Regions from separate parts of the Hymenobacter sp. 5516J-16 genome, predicted to be linked through region 1. Evidence: riboswitches for the same ligand, from Rfam matches in the RefSeq annotation. Region 1 holds a riboswitch; each other region holds the start of a gene.
What was found. A riboswitch is a leader RNA that binds a small molecule or an ion and turns the genes downstream of it on or off. The one in region 1 is predicted to bind S-adenosylmethionine.
Positions count from the first base shown of each region.

Region 2: linked by a shared signal. The riboswitch ahead of metH (methionine synthase) and the one ahead of MUN84_RS08810 (O-acetylhomoserine aminocarboxypropyltransferase/cysteine synthase family protein) in region 1 are both predicted to bind S-adenosylmethionine.
Region 3: linked by a shared signal. The riboswitch ahead of MUN84_RS24215 (amino acid permease) and the one ahead of MUN84_RS08810 (O-acetylhomoserine aminocarboxypropyltransferase/cysteine synthase family protein) in region 1 are both predicted to bind S-adenosylmethionine.
Region 4: linked by a shared signal. The riboswitch ahead of MUN84_RS18920 (RimK family alpha-L-glutamate ligase) and the one ahead of MUN84_RS08810 (O-acetylhomoserine aminocarboxypropyltransferase/cysteine synthase family protein) in region 1 are both predicted to bind S-adenosylmethionine.

Region 1 is NZ_CP095058.1:1,783,038-1,787,406, reverse strand. Features, by position in the region: gene MUN84_RS08810 (O-acetylhomoserine aminocarboxypropyltransferase/cysteine synthase family protein) at 223-1,611, opposite strand; SAM riboswitch class I at 1,989-2,100, opposite strand; gene MUN84_RS08805 (LysM peptidoglycan-binding domain-containing protein) at 2,463-2,765, opposite strand; gene MUN84_RS08800 (lipocalin family protein) at 2,984-3,400, shown strand; gene MUN84_RS08795 (T9SS type A sorting domain-containing protein) at 3,694-4,369, shown strand, end outside.
Region 2 is NZ_CP095058.1:2,113,177-2,117,545, reverse strand. Features, by position in the region: partial or broken gene metH (methionine synthase) at 1-2,114, opposite strand, end outside; SAM riboswitch class I at 2,265-2,378, opposite strand; gene MUN84_RS10520 (OmpA family protein) at 2,742-3,854, shown strand; partial or broken gene MUN84_RS10515 (alkene reductase) at 4,019-4,369, shown strand, end outside.
Region 3 is NZ_CP095058.1:4,124,751-4,129,119, forward strand. Features, by position in the region: gene MUN84_RS20430 (Gfo/Idh/MocA family protein) at 1-275, shown strand, start outside; gene MUN84_RS23280 (hypothetical protein) at 266-400, shown strand; gene MUN84_RS20435 (hypothetical protein) at 410-874, shown strand; gene MUN84_RS20440 (EcsC family protein) at 911-1,669, shown strand; gene MUN84_RS20445 (DUF4890 domain-containing protein) at 1,786-2,217, opposite strand; SAM riboswitch class I at 2,576-2,668, shown strand; gene MUN84_RS24215 (amino acid permease) at 3,045-3,479, shown strand; gene MUN84_RS24220 (APC family permease) at 3,479-4,354, shown strand; gene MUN84_RS24225 (amino acid permease C-terminal domain-containing protein) at 4,366-4,369, shown strand, end outside.
Region 4 is NZ_CP095058.1:3,819,219-3,823,587, reverse strand. Features, by position in the region: gene MUN84_RS18930 (hypothetical protein) at 1-716, opposite strand, end outside; gene MUN84_RS18925 (hypothetical protein) at 866-1,105, shown strand; SAM riboswitch class I at 1,630-1,721, shown strand; gene MUN84_RS18920 (RimK family alpha-L-glutamate ligase) at 2,127-3,143, shown strand; gene MUN84_RS18915 (LLM class flavin-dependent oxidoreductase) at 3,164-4,189, shown strand.

The DNA.
Region 1 (4,369 bases):
GCGAAAGGAAACTTCGCGCGGCATTCGGGTTCATTCGATTATATCTTAGCCCGCAGGCGGAGCCGATTCTGCCCGGCTCCGCCCCGGCCAGGTGCGGGCGGCGTATGTTCCGATGGTTCCTCTCTCACAAAAAACGTCGGCACCGGCCCGCTTACCGCGTGGCTGGAAGCTGCTGCCCGGCGGCTCTCTCACCTGCCGCCGGACATCAACCCCTCTCAAGTGCTAGACTTCCAGCGTAGCGGCGTGTTCGAGTTCTGGCTCCGGCAACAGCGTGCTACCGGCCGCATCAGTGGGCTGAGCGGCTACATTGCGCACCGCGTCAAAGGCCTGGGCCAGGTCGGCCCGGATATCATCAAAATGCTCAATGCCCACCGAGAGACGCAGGAGGGTAGGCGTCACGCCGGCGGCGCGCTGCTCCTCTTCGGAAAGCTGCTGGTGGGTAGTAGCCGAGGGCTGAATGATGAGCGTTTTGGCGTCGCCCACGTTGGCTAGGTGGCTGACCAGTTTCAGATTATCAATAAACTGCGTGGCCGTTTCCTTGGAGCCTTTGATGGCGAAGGTGAGCACCCCGCCGTAGCCGCGCTTCAGGTATTTCTGGGCCAGGGTGTGGTAGGGGCTGCTCTTGAGGCCGGGGTAGTTCACGGCTTCTACCTGCGGGTGCTGCTCCAGCCAGGTAGCCACGCGCAGGGCGTTTTCTACGGTGCGGTCTACGCGCAGGCTCAGCGTTTCCAGGCCCTGAATCAGCTGCCAGGCATTAAATGGGCTTTGGGAAGGACCGAAGTCGCGTAGGCCTTCCACCCGGGCCCGAATGATAAAGGCAATGTTGCCAAACGGCCCGCCTTTCCCGAATACATCATTGAACACCAGCCCGTGGTAGCCCTCGGAAGGCTCCGTAAACTGCGGGAACTTGCCATTGCCAAAGTCATATGTGCCGCCGTCCACAATCACGCCCCCAATAGAGGTGCCGTGGCCGCCAATCCACTTCGTCGCCGATTCTACCACAATGTGGGCGCCGTGCTCCAGGGGCCGAAACAGGTAGCCGCCCGCACCAAACGTATTGTCCACGATGAGGGGCAGATCGTGCTTGTCGGCAATGGCGGCAATGCGCTCAAAGTCCGGGATGCTAAAGCTCGGATTGCCAATGGTTTCCAGGTAGATGGCCTTGGTATTCTCGTTTATCAGGGCCTCAAACTTCTCCGGCTGGTCGCCATCGGCGAAGCGCACCTCAATACCCAAGCGCTTAAACGCTACCTTGAACTGGTTGTAGGTGCCGCCATACAGGTGCGTGGTGCTCACAAAATTGTCGCCGGCCTGCAGAATGTTGTTGAGGGCAATGAACTGCGCCGCCTGCCCCGAGGAAACCGCCAGAGCTGCTACTCCGCCCTCCAGAGCCGCCACACGCTGCTCGAACACGTCGGTGGTGGGGTTCATCAGGCGGGTGTAGATGTTGCCGAACTCCTTCAGGGCAAACAGGTTGGCCCCGTGCTCGGCATTTTTGAACACGTAGCTGGTAGTTTGGTAGAGCGGTACGGCGCGGGAACCAGTTACGGGGTCGGGCTGCTGGCCGGCGTGGAGTTGTAGGGTCTCGAAGTGGAGGTTCTGCGTGGACATGGCAAGGCTGGGTTAAAGACCGTTTGGACAGGAAATGAGGGAGCGAAAACGCGAAGAGAAAGCCACGATGAGGCGCAGCGGGGGCCGCACCGGAACCAGTCAGAAAGTGCTTCTGAAGCTGATTGGGGATGCAGGCGGGCCTCGGGTGCCACTGTGGGTCACCGCAGAATCAGGCCAAGAAAGAGGAAGGGATTAGCTAGCCGGGAGCCAGGCTAGCAACAGCAACAACACGCGCTACAGCAGCGCATTCGCATTCGCCGGAAAGCTGGAGCAGCTACCGAAACACAGAAACCCCACGACCTGGTAGGGCGCAACAAAGCGACCAAGGCAGTGGGGTAGAAAGGGGCGAAAGCGAGGGTGTTTTCCATGGTACTCCTGAGTTATATGCCCCGCCAGCTAAGCTGGTCGGGCAGGAATTGGCACCTTTCGCGCGGTCGAAGGTTGCCAGCGGGTCAGGGAGCCTGTTCTCTCGCCGCTTCTGTATAAATCTTATGAAAACTACCCCGCCGCGAGCGGGGGAGTACCGGGTTGGTATTGCAAAGGTATAGCAGCGGTTTTGATATATGCAATAGGGTAGCAAAATTTTTTACCGCGGTGGCTGACTACAGCCCTTAGAAGGTGCTAAAGCCAATACGACGATTCAAGCCGCTGATTTTCAAACACAAAGTATCCGTTGCTCTATCTCATAAAGCTAGTTGCAAGAACTACAACTCTCTACGTTATCGGAAAAATTTGGCATGCGCCTGTCCGTTACCGCAAACATACTCGTACGAAAAAGCATGGGTAGGCCACAAAAAAAGCCACTCGTTTATGAGTGGCTTTTTAGGATAATTTCTAGATATAGCCTAGGCTTAAATCTTAGGTAAAGTCAACACCTGGCCTACCTCAATGTGGTCGGGATTGGCGCCGATGGTTGCCTTATTGGCATCGTATATCTGATGCCACTTGGAGGCGTCACCGTAGTGGTTCTTGGCAATTTTAGAAAGCGAATCGCCGCTTACTACCGTGTATTTGTCGGCCTGAGCAGCTGCCGGCTGGGCAGCGGGCTGGTTAGCGTTGCCGAAGAAATCGGTGGCGCCGCCAGCGGCAGGTTTAGGAGCAGGAGCAACGGGTTTTTTTTCGCCGTCGTTGGAAAGGAAATCAAACAGTCCCATAGTGGTAAATGCAAGTAAATGTGGAAGAAACGACCGACTTGCAGGGCAGGAAAAGGGCGTCGGTTTTGGCTCTTACGCCAAGGCCAACAATAAGTTGTATCCGGCGCATGCGCATAATTCTAGGCTGAACATCTTGCGGAATTGCCCCGTAAGAGGCGCAATACCAAGTGTCCTGCTTGGTGGTATTTCTCCCTCATTTTAACTTATCTCCCTGCCCCATGAAAACTAATTCCGCTCCCTTGCGCTACCTAGCTAGCCTGCTCATGTTACTGGTACTTTTCACTGCTTCCTGCGGCAGCAAAGAAGGCAAAGTAGAAGGCGTGAACATGCTGTATGGCACCGAAAGCAAAGTTTGGAAAACCGATAAAGAGCTGAGCGCCAGCGGTGACAAAGTAAAACAGACGGATGCTCAGGAGGATGAGCGCATCACCTTCTTTGCCAACAAGCAGTATAACATGACCTCTCCTGCTGGTGCCGTAAATGGCAAGTATGAGTTTGACCAGGCCGGTAAGAAAATCACTATGACGCCTGATGGAGCTGCCCAGAGCAACACCTTCGACGTAGTAACGCTCACCGACGACAAGCTCACGCTCCGTAGCCCCGAGGGTGCTGAGCTGCGCCTTGAAAAAGAATAAGCGCTGGTATCTTTTCGCTTCGCAACAAAAAAGCCTCTCTGTATTCAACGGAGAGGTTTTTTTATGACCATTCGGTACAGGCAGTATGCTGAGGTTGGCCGCTTTTGCGATATGCTTTTATGGGCAGCTCTCGGATGAATTACTACCGGGTACCCTGTAACTTATATTCTTATATATCTTTGGTTAAACTTTAAAAAAGTAACAGGAATATTAATCATTCAATAGGTACAAATATGGTGTTTATGGCCGTCGCGAAGCGTGTTCATCTGTTTCTTATCTGCGCTGTTCTGCTGATGTTGCCTTTGCTGACTCAGGGTCAGACAACCAGTACCCTTGTCAGCTTCGACTTTAACTCGGGTACTCGGTATGATGCGCTTACGCCCGTTACGGCGGCGGGCGTTACGGCGGCGGCCTCTTCAACGGAGGCGTTTGCTACTAGCCCGGGTACGGCTACGGGTGCTGGTGCCTTTACGGCCGCTTCGAGCGGCCCGGCGTTGTCGATGGCAAATTCCACGGGCTCCAATAGCAGGTACTTCCAGTTTGCGCTGGGCGGTAGTAACTTAAGCAGCTACTACGGTTACAAGCTGTACCTGCAGCCCTACCGTTCCAGCACCGGCGCTACTACCATTACGGTGGCCTACAGCACCGACGGCGGCACTAACTTCACAAACTTTCCTACCACGCTGGCCGTGCCGGAACTGGCTTTTGCGGAACGGACACTCGATTTGTCTGGGGTAAGCGACCTGGACTATAAGCACACGCTAGTGCTGCGGCTGCTGGTAAGCGGGGCCACCTCCGGCAGCGGCACCTTCCGCCTCGACAACTTCCAGCTGCAAGCTACCTCCGCCCTGAACCCCACGCCAGTTCTGACGAGCCTCAGTCCCGCTAGCATTGCGGCGGGCAGCAATGGCTTCACCCTTACTGTTACCGGTAGCGGCTTTATTAATGGAAGCACCATCCGCTTTAATG
Region 2 (4,369 bases), 330 kb from region 1:
GGCCATCAGCGGGCCTTCAATCACCTCCAGTGGCCTGGCTACTTGCTGGCGCACCTGCTCGGTGTCCTCGTCAATAAACTCCGTAATACCTTTTACCAGGGCGTGCTGCAGGCGCTCGGCTACGGGCAGGCTACGCCAGGCGTCGGCTACTACCTCCGTTTTGTCCTTCTGCTTTACCGTGTCGGCGAAGTCTACGAGGCGCTCGGTGGCGTCGGGGCGACGGTTCAGGAGCACGTCTTCCACCAATTCCAGCAGGTCCTTCGGCACTTCGTCGTACACGGCCAGCTGGCTGGGGTTCACAATGCCCATATCCAAGCCGGCCCGGATGGCGTGGTAGAGGAAGGCCGAATGCATGGCCTCGCGCACTACATCGTTGCCGCGGAAGGAGAAGCTGATGTTGCTGACGCCGCCGCTGGTGAGGGCGCCGGGCAGGTTCTGCTTGATCCACCGCACGGCCTCGATGAAGTCTAGGGCGTAGTTGCGGTGCTCCTCCATGCCGGTGCCCACCGTCAGGATGTTGGGGTCGAAGATGATGTCCTCGGCCGGGAAGCCGACTTCATTTACCAGAATATCGTAGCTGCGCCGGCAGATGTCGATGCGCTTTTCCAGGGTATCGGCCTGGCCGTTCTCATCGAAGGCCATGACCACCATGGCGGCGCCGTAAGCTCGCACGGTGCGGGCCCGCTCCTTGAAGGTTTCCTCGCCTTCTTTCAAGGAAATGGAGTTGACGATGCTCTTGCCTTGCACACACTTAAGGCCGGCTTCCAGCACGCTCCACTTCGAAGAGTCCAGCATAATCGGCACCCGCGAAATGTCGGGCTCCGAGGCAATTAGGTGCAGGAAGGTGGTCATGGCCTGCTCCGAGTCGAGCATGCCTTCGTCCATGTTCACGTCGATGACCTGGGCACCGCCTTCCACCTGGTCGCGGGCTACTTGCAGGGCGGCCTCGTAGTTACCGGTCCGGATAAGGCGGGCAAAGGCGCGGGAGCCGGTCACGTTGCACCGCTCGCCCACGTTCACAAACAGGCTGTCGGGGGTGATGTTGAACGGTTCGAGGCCGGCGAGGCGGGTTACCCCACCCCGGCCCCTCCCCGGTGGGGAGGGGTGCCAGACATGTTGGTTATCCTATCAGCAGAAGCTAATCTAAGCTCCTCCCCACCGGGGAGGGGTTGGGGTGAGGCCAACCTCCGCGGTTCGTACCGCTCCGCCAGCTTGCTTAGCTCGCCGATGTGCTGGGGCGTGGTGCCGCAACATCCACCTACCACCGTCACGAGGCCTTCCTTGAGGTAGTTTTCCACCACGCCCGCAAATTCCTGGGCCGACTCGTCGTAGCCGCCGAAGGCATTCGGGAGGCCAGCGTTGGGGTAGGCGGAAATGTGCACGTCGGCAATGCGGCTCAGCTCCTTGATGTACACCTGCAGCTGGTCGGCGCCGAGGGCGCAGTTCAAACCCACGCTCAGCAGAGGCAAGTGGCGAATGGAGTTCCAGAAAGCCTCCACCGTCTGGCCAGAAAGGGTGCGGCCGGAAGCGTCGGTGATGGTACCGGAAATCATGATGGGCACTACCCGGCCACCTTCGTCGAAGAACTTCTGCACCGCGTACAGCGCCGCCTTGGCGTTCAGGGTGTCGAAGATGGTTTCAATGAGCAGGGCGTCGGAGCCGCCTTCCACGAGGCCGCGCACTTGCTCATGGTAGGCGGTAGCCAGCTCATCGAAGGTCACGGCCCGGAAGCCGGGACGGTTTACGTCGGGTGACAGGGAGGCAGTGCGGTTGGTGGGCCCGATGGCGCCGGCCACGAAGCGAGGTTTGGCGGGGTTCTGAGCTGTAAATTCGTCGGCTACCTCCCGGGCTATGCGCGCCGACTCATAGTTCAACTCATACACGATGTCCTCCAGGCCGTAGTCGGCCTGGGCGATGGTGGTGCCGCTGAACGTGTTGGTTTCCACCATGTCGGCCCCGGCCGCAAAGTAATCGGCGTGAATGCCCCTGATGATGTCGGGGCGGGTGAGGCTGAGCAGGTCGTTGTTGCCGCGCAGGGGTTTGGGATGATTCGCGAAGCGGGTGCCCCGGAAATCAGCCTCTTCCAGCTTGTGACGCTGAATCATGGTGCCCATGGCGCCGTCCAGAATCAGGACGCGCTGGGCCAGGATGTCGTGCAGCGGGAGTGGGGGCGGTGGAGGGTCGTCGACATATCGGCTCTTCTAAGAAAATCGGCAGCAAAAAAGTGCCTATCCAGAAAGAGCCGCGTGGGGGCGCGAGTCCTGTTCTTATCTTCTTCCAAACCGCCCAAGCGGCCTGGAAAGGGAATTAGCACCTTGTTTTATTTCAGGTTGCTAAGACGTCGTTGGGCCCAATCCCTCGGTCTTTCTGGATAAGTAACAGGGCGAAGATACAACTGGAATCTTCGAAATTCAATCCGGGAAGTTTTGGGAGGGAGGTAGAGGCATTCGCTTTCAGGCTGCACGCCTGCAGAAGACGCGACGCTTCGCGTCTCAGTCGTTGCTGAAGTTGTTTAACTCACATCGTCCAATGCTTACTGCTCACCGACACGACGTGGAGTGTCGCGTTTCTACAGGCGGGTAGCAACAGCAAGTTGGTGGCTTGCTGCACGGTTTGCTTCGCAGAAGTATATAGGCTTAGCTGAATGGTTCGTTGTACGGAATGGGCCTGCTCATTGAATAAAGTTCGTGCGGCCTGGCATTTTGTTCATTTTGTGGTCAATACGTTAGATGTCTGCGACTATGATGCTATCCTCTCTGTGTCAGAAATTGTTAGCGGGCTGCTTATGCCTGCTGAGCAGCTGGACGCTGGCTCAACACCAGGCCGGCTCGGGCTTGCGTGGACAGTACTACGAGGGTAAAAAGTTTGAGAAGCTAGTGCTGACTCGCACCGATGCAGCAATCGACTTCAATTGGACTGTTGGGCCCAGCGGCAACCACTTTGTGTCGCCGGGACCGGGCGTGCCGGGCGAGTACTTCTCGGTGCGTTGGGCAGGCCACGTATATGCCCCGGTAACGGGGGTGTACACCTTCCAGATTGCTACCGACGACGGGATGCGCGTCTGGATCGGCGGGAAGAAAGTGCTGGATTCCTGGCACGATCAGCCCGTAACGGTTTCCACAACCCACCTGAAAATGAAAGCTGGGAGCTACTACGCCTTGCGGGTGGAATACTACCAGAGCGACCGGGACTCGCGGGCACTACTAGCCTGGCAGCTACCCGATTTCAACACGTTCAACGAACCGCAGCCCATTCCAGCGGCTAATCTGTACTCCACTCTGCCCACCAATATTTTACTTCTCGTGGAGGCTACGCCGCCCCAGCCCAAGGCCGCGGCCTCCGTTCCGGCGGCTGCTTCCGGCGGCAAGCCGAAGCCGATTGCAAAGCCGGCCCGCGCAGCTAGCAGCCCAGCGCCCGTAGCTGCGGCCAAACCTAAATCAGCCGTGGTGCCGGTAGTGACCAGAGCAGCGCCCGCAAAAGCCGACACCGCCACCGCCCAGCTACCCGACCTAACGGCGCTGAGCAAAGGCGCGGCCGTAACGCTGCCCAACCTCTACTTTACCCAGAGCACGGCGGCTTTGCTGCCCGGCTCGCGCCCTACCCTGAATGCCCTGGCTCGCACGCTGCGCGCCCAGCCCACCATGCAGCTGGAAATAGCCGGCCACACCGATAACGTAGGCGAAGCCGCCCTGAACCTGCGCCTCTCCGAGCAGCGGGCCCGGGTGGTGCGGCAGTACCTCGTGCAGCAGGGCATCGACCCGGTGCGGCTTACGGCCCGCGGCTACGGCGGCACACGGCCAGTGGCCAATAACCGCGACCCGCAGCAGCGCCCCGCAACCGGCGCGTGGAGGTAGTGGTGCAATAGGTTGAGCAGTAACGCCCTATAGAACTATCCTTGCAAGTGGAACGAGGAGCCTGGGAATTCAGAGGCGAAACTCAGATTCTTCCTTCCACATTGGAAGGACAGTTTTTGCTTTTTGTCAGGACGGTGAAAACATTGGTGTATAGACATTAGTTGATGGGTGCTGAAACGGTACGTCATTGTTTCTCAACCATCGACTTCATCATGAGCCAAACCACCAATCTTTTCACGCCCGTGCAAGTGGGCGCGCTTTCCCTGCCCAACCGCTTTGCCATGGCGCCCATGACGCGCAGCCGGGCCACCAACGAAGGCAACGTGCCCACCGACTCCGTTGTGACCTATTACGTGCAGCGGGCTACGGCTGGCCTCATCATTTCGGAAGGCTCGCAGGTGTCGCCCCAGGGCGTGGGCTACATCAACACGCCCGGTATTTACTCCGAGGAGCAGGTAGCGGGCTGGAAGAAAGTAACCGACGCCGTGCACGCCGCCGGGGGCGCATTTTCATCC
Region 3 (4,369 bases), 2.2 Mb from region 1:
ACCTCACGGAGTTCGAGGATAGCGGCCTGGTAACCTTCGACCTCGTGCGCGGGGGTAGCGGCACGCTCCAGTACAGCACGGCCGTCTGGGACCGAAACCTGGAAAGCTCCCTGACGGTAGTCGCCGAGCACGGCAGCCTCCGCCTCGGCGGCCAATACCTCGACAAAGTGGACTACTGCCACCTGCGCGACTACCAACTGCCTCCGCTACCCCCACCAACCCCGCGAACAACTACGGCTCTTATCAGGGTAGCGCGGCCAACCACGTGCAGGTAATTGAAAACGTAGTCGACACCATTCAAAACCGCAGCTGTGCCACCACTAATGCCCTGGAAGGCCTGAAGGTGGTCGAAATAATTGAGCGCATCTATAGCTTGCGTCAGCCCTCAGCCTCTGATTAAGCACCATCCATGAACTACCTATTTCTCGCGCTAGGTTGCGCTTTGCTCCTGGCCGGCTGCTCCGCCGATTCTGAAAAACGGGCCGTGCAGGCTCAGGCTACCCCACCACCGCCGCCAACGGCCAGCGCCGTCAGCTCCCGCGGCCGTGACACCGTGCTTACGGGGCAGGAATTTTCCACCCGGGTCTATGTGGACCCGCGGGTGCTGGCTGCCATTGCTCCGGCTGAAAGCAAGCCGCGTACAATCCGCATCACGTACCGTCCTTCCCTAGAAAGCCCCGCCTACGACACGGCAGTAATGGTTGGCGACACCGGCATCGTGCGGTTCACCCCAACTGCGAAGAATGTTAAATCAGGCGAAATAAAGGCCCACGAGTGGATGTACAAGGTTGAGCTTGATTATAATGAGCGTTATCCTGGCCCCGATACCATCTTTATGAACCGGGAGATTCTGTATCTTCAAGGCAAGCCGTAGACTAACCTTGTGTACGTGGCGGAAGCACCTTTTCGTATGGCTGCACTAGAAGAACCGGCGCTTACGGAACTGCGCGCCTGGCAGCGCCGCATGCAGCAGAAGCCTACCTTGCTAGGCCGCCTGACGCGGCGGGCCCAGGCTCGGCTCAATGCCTTGCTACCGGAGAAGGTGCACGCGGCCATTACGACGGCCATTAAGCAAACGGTGCGCGGGGTGCTCTTCGGCTCCACGCACACCACCCGCCGCCCGGAGGCAACAGCCACGCTGGCCGAGCGGGAGGCGGCCGTGCGCAGCACCCTGCGCTACTACCGCAACACGGCTGCCGCCGAGGGCGCCGTGACCGGGGCCGGTGGCTTCCTGCTCGGGCTGGCCGACTTTCCGCTGCTGCTGGGCCTGAAGCTAAAATTTCTGTTCGACGTAGCGGCGCTGTATGGCTACGATGTGCGCGACTATACTGAGCGCCTGTTTTTGCTTCACATCTTTCAACTGGCGTTCAGCAGCCAGCACACTCGCAACGACGTGTACCAGCGCGTGGCCAACTGGGACGCTTACCGCCACACCCTGCCCACCGACGTGCACGAGTTCGACTGGCGCACCTTCCAACAGGAGTACCGCGACTACATCGACTTAGCCAAGATGGCCCAACTGGTGCCCGTCATTGGGGCCGCCGTGGGCGCCGTGGCCAACTACCGCCTGCTAGAGCAGCTCGGTGATACGGCCATGAACTGCTACCGCCTGCGGTGGCTACACGCCGCCAACGAAGCTACCCCCGCTACCCCTGTTCCCGTGACCTGAACAGCTCAATGAATGCTGGCCCCACTCAGCCTAAAGCCAGTACACGCGGATGCTACACCAACAGAAAAGCCCCATCTCCTGCAAGGAAACGGGGCTTTTTTTAGGGAACAACAGGTTTAGCTTTTGGCTTTGCGCTGCTCGTGCTGGCCTTTGTGCTTGGCCTGCTTTTGTGCCTGTAGCTGCGCATACTTAGTGTACTGCTCGGCGCTCAAAATCTGCTTGAGCTGGGCTTCGTACCGATCCTTGCTGGCTTTCATGGCCTGGTGGCGCTGCTGCTTATCGGCGGCCGAGGCCGTTTGGGTGCGCTGGGCCCGCATTTCCTGGAAGCGGGCTAAGTGCAGCTGACGCACCTGCTCGGTTTGGGCCGCCGTGAGGCCGAGCTTCTGGCTTAGGCTCTTGGCTTTTTGCTCGGCGCGCTGCTCGGGCGTTTTGTTGGCTTTGGCGCCCTTGTGGTGCTGGCCGTGGGCCGCTTTTACGGGCGTAGTCTGGGCCGAGGCGGCGGCAACGGAAAAGGAGAAAGCGGCGAAGAGAACGAGGAGCTTTTTCATGGCTATGTTGGATAGGTTAAATTCAGTGAAAGAAGCAGGCCGTGGTCCGGAACAGGCTTTTGTGCTTCTGCTACGTCAGTAGGCAACTCAGATGCCAACTTTGACCAGAAGGGGAGCTTAACAGGTTCTGAAAAAATTTAAATTTTTAGGTTAAACCTTGCCCAAGAAAATACATCGTTGCGTATAAGGTGCTTGCGGTCAAGTAGTTAGTAGGTAAGAGAGATAGTTGTTTTATCTATTGCCTGGGTCCTGAGCCAGGCCGGTAGGTAGGGTAAACCGGGCGTTGAGCTTCTCGTTTGCAGGACCCGCATTCCGGTTCTACCTTTGCCCCATCAATTCTTTCTAGCCCAAAGGATTGTTTTTATACAGAGGCGCTGAGAGACAGGCTCACTGACGCGTCGGCAACCATCCGCAACTGCTGGAACGGTGCCAATTCCTGACCATATAAAAACAACAAGCCGTGGACTTTTGCCCCTGCCGTCGTGCCCGTTTCGTAGTTTTTACTGCTCGCTTCCGCGCGTCTGCCCGAGAGCAGCGGTGGTGTGGCAGCGGGTGTTGTTGCTGCTGAAGTTAAGTCGCCTACCCGCGTAACCGGCATGGCTACTTGGCCTAAACAGGTAGTAGTGAGGTTGCCCGTGGTTTTTCTCTGGGGGTGTGGCTTCGGTCTAAGAGCCGCTTAATTGTTGGCTTGCATTTTTTGCGCACCGCCACAGCCTAGTTTAATAACCAAGCGGACTTAGTGCGCAATGCCTTCCGTCGGCACCTGGAGTAGTCCTACAACCGAACTCTTTTTTACCAGCCAACCAGGAAGTTGGCGCTTGCTTTTTATGCTCAAAAAATCATTGGAACTGCTACGGCAGGAGGCGGCCGAAACCGGCGCCCACACCCTAAAACGAAGTCTGGGCGGCTTCAGCCTGATTGCCATTGGCATTGGGGTAATTATCGGCGCGGGCCTGTTTTCGCTGACCGGCATTGCTGCCGCCAACAATGCCGGTCCGGCCGTGACGCTCTCGTTTGTGGTAGCCGCCGTGGGGTGCGCCTTCTCAGCCCTGTGCTACGCTGAGTTTGCCGCCATGGTGCCCGTGGCTGGCTCGGCCTACACCTACGCCTACGCTACCATGGGCGAGCTGTTTGCCTGGATTATCGGGTGGGACTTGATTCTGGAATACTCTGTGGGGGCGGCGGCCGTGTCCATTAGCTGGTCGCAGTATCTGCTGAAGTTTCTAAGCAAGTACAACATTCACCTGCCCCGCAGCTGGTGATGTCGCCGTTCGAGACGGCCAAGTTGGCCAACGGCACCGAAGTACATGGTCTGGTAAATATTCCGGCCATGCTTATTGTGTTGATTATCACACTGATTGTAGTGCGCGGCACCAAAGGCTCAGCGTGGTTTAACGCCATTGTGGTTACGCTAAAAGTGTCGGTGGTGCTCGTGTTTATTGCCTTAGGGTGGCAGTACATCGACCCCGCCAACTATCAGCCCTACATTCCGCAGAATACGGGGGAGTTCGGGGAGTTTGGTTGGAGTGGGATTCTGCGCGGGGCGGGCGTGGTGTTCTTCGTATTCATCGGCTTTGACATTGTGGCCACCATGGCCCAGGAAACCAAGAATCCGCAGAAAAACATGCCCATCGGCATCATCGGCTCCCTACTGATTTGTACGGTGCTGTTTGTGCTATTTGGACACGTACTCACGGGCCTGGCTAACTACACCGAGTTCAAAAACAGTGCCGCCCCTGTAGCCATTGCCATCGAGAAAACGCCCTACGCCTGGCTTTCGTCGGCCGTTATTCTGGCCATCATCATCGGCTACACCTCCGTAATTCTGGTGGATTTGCTGGGCCAGACTCGCGTGTTTTTTGCCATGGCCAAGGATGGGCTGCTGCCGCCGGTGTTTGCGCGCGTGCACGAGCGGTTCGGCACGCCCTTACAATCGGGGCTGCTGCTGGGCTTGTTTATTGCCCTATTCGCTGGATTCGTGCCCATTGCGGTAGTTGGCGAAATGACGTCTATCGGCACTTTGCTGGCCTTCGTGATGGTGTGCATCGGCGTGCTTATCATGCGCAAGAAAGAACCCAATGCCCCCGCGGCTTCCGCACGCCGCTGGTGCCGCTGGTGCCCATCTTGGGCATCCTAACCTGCTTGGTAATGA
Region 4 (4,369 bases), 2.0 Mb from region 1:
CGGGCGTAGGAGTCGTTGGCTTCCTGGCTGATGTAGCCGTAGTTGCCCGAGCGAGTGGGGAAGCTGGCGGAGCCGCCTACCTGCTGGTCCTGCAGGGCCGTATTGCGGTTGCCCGTCTGCTCTACTACTGCCTCGTGATACTCCCCTTGCTGACTCTGGGTAGCTGCGTTGCGGTTACCCTCCTGCTCAATGGCAGCCTGTACAAAGCCGGCGTTTTGCTGGCGCTGCGTGGCCGTGTTGTTATTGCCCATCTGCAGAACAGTTGCCCCCGAAAATGCTGTATTGACCTGCGTTTGGGTGGCCTCGTTGCGGTTGCCATTCTGAGTAGCCGCAGCGCTTACTGACATCACGCCCGTCTGGCTTTGGGTAGCGGCGTTGTTGTTGCCAGTTTGGGTGGCCGTGGCCGCCACGGTGCCGAAAGAACCGGAGTGGTTTTGCGTTTGCGTAGCGGCGTTGTTGTTGCCGGTTTGCTGAATGAAGACCGAAGAAGACGCACTGCCCTGGCTGCTCTGCGCCTGCGCTGCCGCATTGTTGTTGCCCAGCTGACCAATGCTGGCGCTCATGATGCCACTCAGGTTCTGCTGCTGCTGGCTGGCCGCATTATTGTCGCCCTGCTGCAGCACGCTAGCCGAGGCCGACTGGCCAGAGCTGTTCTGCTGCTGGCTAGAGGTGTTGTTAGCCCCCAACTGCCGGGCCGCGGCAGTACCTCCGAACACATTGGTATTCTGGTCCTGAGTGGCGCGGTTGTTATTGCCTGTGCTCTGAAAAATGGTAGCAAAAGCATTGCGGCCGCTTTGGTTTTGGGTGGCATAGTTGGCCCCGCTTGCCTGCTCAATGGAAGCACTATGGCTGAAGCCCCCTGGTATTGGCTGGCGTAGTTGCCGTCGCTGTTCGCGGCAGTGGAGCCCTGCCGGATGCGGGCCCCATTAGCGCCCCGGCTCACATCCGAAAGCTGCACCTGCACGGCCTGCTGGCGGTTACCCATCTGGTCGGTTTGAGCCACATGCTGGCTGCCGGCCTGGGTCTGGGTCACCTCGTTATTATTGCCACTGCTACTGCCCCCATTCACGGCCGCGTCGTTCTGGCGGGCAATGGCCGTGTTTGAGCGGCCCGTTTGCTCCACCGTCACGCGGTTGTTGCTGCCGTAGCTGGTGGAGGTTTGGGTGTTGTCCTGCGCAATGGCAGCGCCGCTGGTCAGGAGAGCGGCCATGAGTACTCCGGTTTTTTTCATGCGAATACGGTATAACTGGTGGGGAAATTGAACACGCCCGACGGGCACCTATTGAACAGCAATATGTATAAAGATTTATATAAATATTCATAATAAAAATTAATTACATCCATTTTTACCTCAATAACAGCCCAACATAATTTCCTGACTATCAACATGCATAAGTCAACCAGGCTTGTCCGCTGAATTGGAGTAGGTAGCGCAGCTTTTGGCCCGCAAATCCTCCCGGCGGCCTGCACTGGTTTCCCTCCCGCTAGCTTCGGGGGCACGCGGCATGGCTCACCAGGCTTTGCCCGGACCTCTCGCCCGACGCCAGCGCCACTGGCCAAAGAAAATTTGGCAGTGTGGACCCAGCGGGTTTACCTTTGCCCCACTCAATTCTTTACCTGAAAGGATTGTTTTTATACAGAGGCGTGGAGAGACAGGCTCGACGAAACGCCGGCAACCTTCAGTAAGACTGAAACGGTGCCAACTCCTGACCATATAAAAACAACGTACCGTGAACCGCTTCCCGCACTTCGCCCCCGCTCCCGCCACCCCTGCTTCCGTACAGCATGGATGTTGTGGCACGTGTTGTTGGGCGGTCTGTACGCCGCTGGTTGGGTAGGTAAGAACCGCTGGGTACTGCTTTTGCCGCTGGCTCTTTGCGCGCAATGCGCTGCTGGTAAAACTACTACCTGACTATTTCCTCCCTAAGTAGACCAGCCCAGTAGCGCTGCTACTTTCCCCGCGGGGCTTTTCTTCCTACCTCGTTTCGCGCACCCAAGCTCCGGTTTCTCGGTTTGCCCGCGCCTTTCCGCCAGCCCCTACCCCGTCCGGGCTTGCCTGTTTTGCTGCCCGAATGAGGGCGGCAACTTCCGCTGATTTCTACTTTCTAGTTCTTCATTCTCCTCGCATGTCACAGTCTGTGAAGCCGATTGGCATTTATTTCGAACACCCCGAGTGGTTTAAGCCTCTGTTTGCCGAGCTGGACCGCCGCGGCCTGCCCTACGAGAAAATCGACGCCGCCCACCACCTCTTCGACCCGCTGGAAACCGAGAGTCGCTACTCGCTGGTAGTCAACCGCATGAGCTCCTCGGCCTACCTGCGCGGCCACGGTCAGGGCATCTTCCATACGGCCGGTTACGCTACCCACCTGGAGCGCATTGGTACCCGCATCATCAACGGCTCGGGCGCTACGGCCATCGAAACCAACAAGGCCCGCCAGCTCAGCCTGTTTGCCTCGCTGGGCCTGAAGTTTCCGAAGTCTTTCGTAATTAACCACGCCTCTCGCGTGCCCGATGCGGCCCGCCAGCTGCAATTCCCCATCGTGGTAAAAGTAAACATCGGGGGTAGCGGCGCGGGCATCATCCGCTTCGACACGATAGAGGGCGTAGAAGCCGCCGTGGCGGCCGGGCAAATCGACCTGGGCATCGACCAGACGGCCCTGGTGCAGGAGTACGTGACGCCCCGCGGCGGCAACATTCACCGCGTGGAAACTCTGAACGGCAAGTTCCTCTACGCCATGAAGGTGTACACCACTGGGGAGAGCTTCAACCTGTGCCCCGCCGAAATCTGCCAGATTCCGGAGGAGCCCGCCGCCGGCGACTTCTGCCTCACCGAGGCCCCCAAGAAAGGCATTCAGGTAGAAGCTTTCACGCCCCCGGCTGAGGTAGTGGAAGCCGTGGAGCGCATTGTGGCCGCCGCCAAAATCGACGTGGGAGGCATCGAGTACCTGATTGACGACCGCACCGGCGACGTACTGTTCTACGACATCAACGCCCTGTCCAACTTCGTGGCCGACGCCGTGAACGTGGTAGGCTTCGACCCCTACGCCCGCTTTGTGGACTACCTCGAAACCCAGATTGGCGCCCCAACCCCGGTAGCCAGCCGGCGGCCACTGATGCCGTATTCTCCACCCAACAGCCGGTAGCGGCTTCTATTCACTAAGCCATGCGGTACGGATATTGGATGCCCGTTTTTGGCGGGTGGCTGCGCAACGTAGAGGACGAAAACATGCGCGCCGACTGGGACTACGTGAAAACGCTGGCCCAGCGCAGCGAGGACCTAGGCTACGACCTGTCCCTGATTGCCGAGCTGAACCTCAACGACATTAAGGGCGAGGAAGCGCCCTCGCTGGATGCCTGGAGCACGGCGGCAGCCCTGGCGGCCGTCACCAAAAAAATTGAGCTGATGGTGGCTGTGCGGCCTACCTTCCACTCCCCAGCCCTCCTAGCCAAGCAGGCCGCCAACATCGACCACATCAGCAACGGACGCTTGAGTTTGAACGTGGTGTCGTCGTGGTGGCAGGATGAGGCCAAGAAGTACGGCGTGCACTTCGAGCAGCACGATGACCGGTACGCTCGCACCGCCGAGTGGCTGCACGTAGTCGACAACCTCTGGAAGCAGGACCACTTCACCTTCGAAGGCAAGTTCTACAAGGTCACCGATTCCATTCTGCAGCCCAAGCCCGTGTCGCGCCCGCGGCCGTTCATTTACGCCGGCGGCGAGTCGGAAGCTGCCAAGAACCTCATTGCCGCCCAGTGCGACGGCTACGTGATGCACGGCGACGAGCCCGCCGCCATCGGGCGCCGCATCCAGGACCTGCAGGAGCGCCGCGACCGGCTGAACTTGCCGCCCATGAAGTTCGGGGTAGCCGCCTACAGCATCGTGCGCAACACTGAAGCCGAAGTAAAAAAGGAGCTGGACCGCATCACCAACGTGCAAGGCTCGGCCGCCGGCTACAAAAACTACCAGCAGTGGCTGGCCGGCACCCAGCTCGAAAACCAGGTTTCCTTGCAGGATTACTCGGTTTCCAACCGCGGCCTGCGTTCCGGCCTCACCGGCACGCCCCAGCAAGTAGCCGACCGTATCGGTGCCTTCGAGGAGGTTGGTGTGGACCTGTTCCTGCTCCAGTGCAGCCCCCAGCTGGAAGAAATGGAGCGGTTCTCCGAAGCCGTGATTCAAGTGCTGGCGTAATAGAAGCTGACACGTATGGAAAAGGCCCCGCTGGTAGACAGCGGGGCCTTTTTGGTGACCCCACCCCAACCCCTCCCCGGTGGGGAGGGGCTTATTTTACCATTGCAACGCCACCAGTTGACACCGTTGTGGTGCTATCCTAAGCCCCTCCCCACCGGGGAGGGGTTGGGGTGGGGTTTG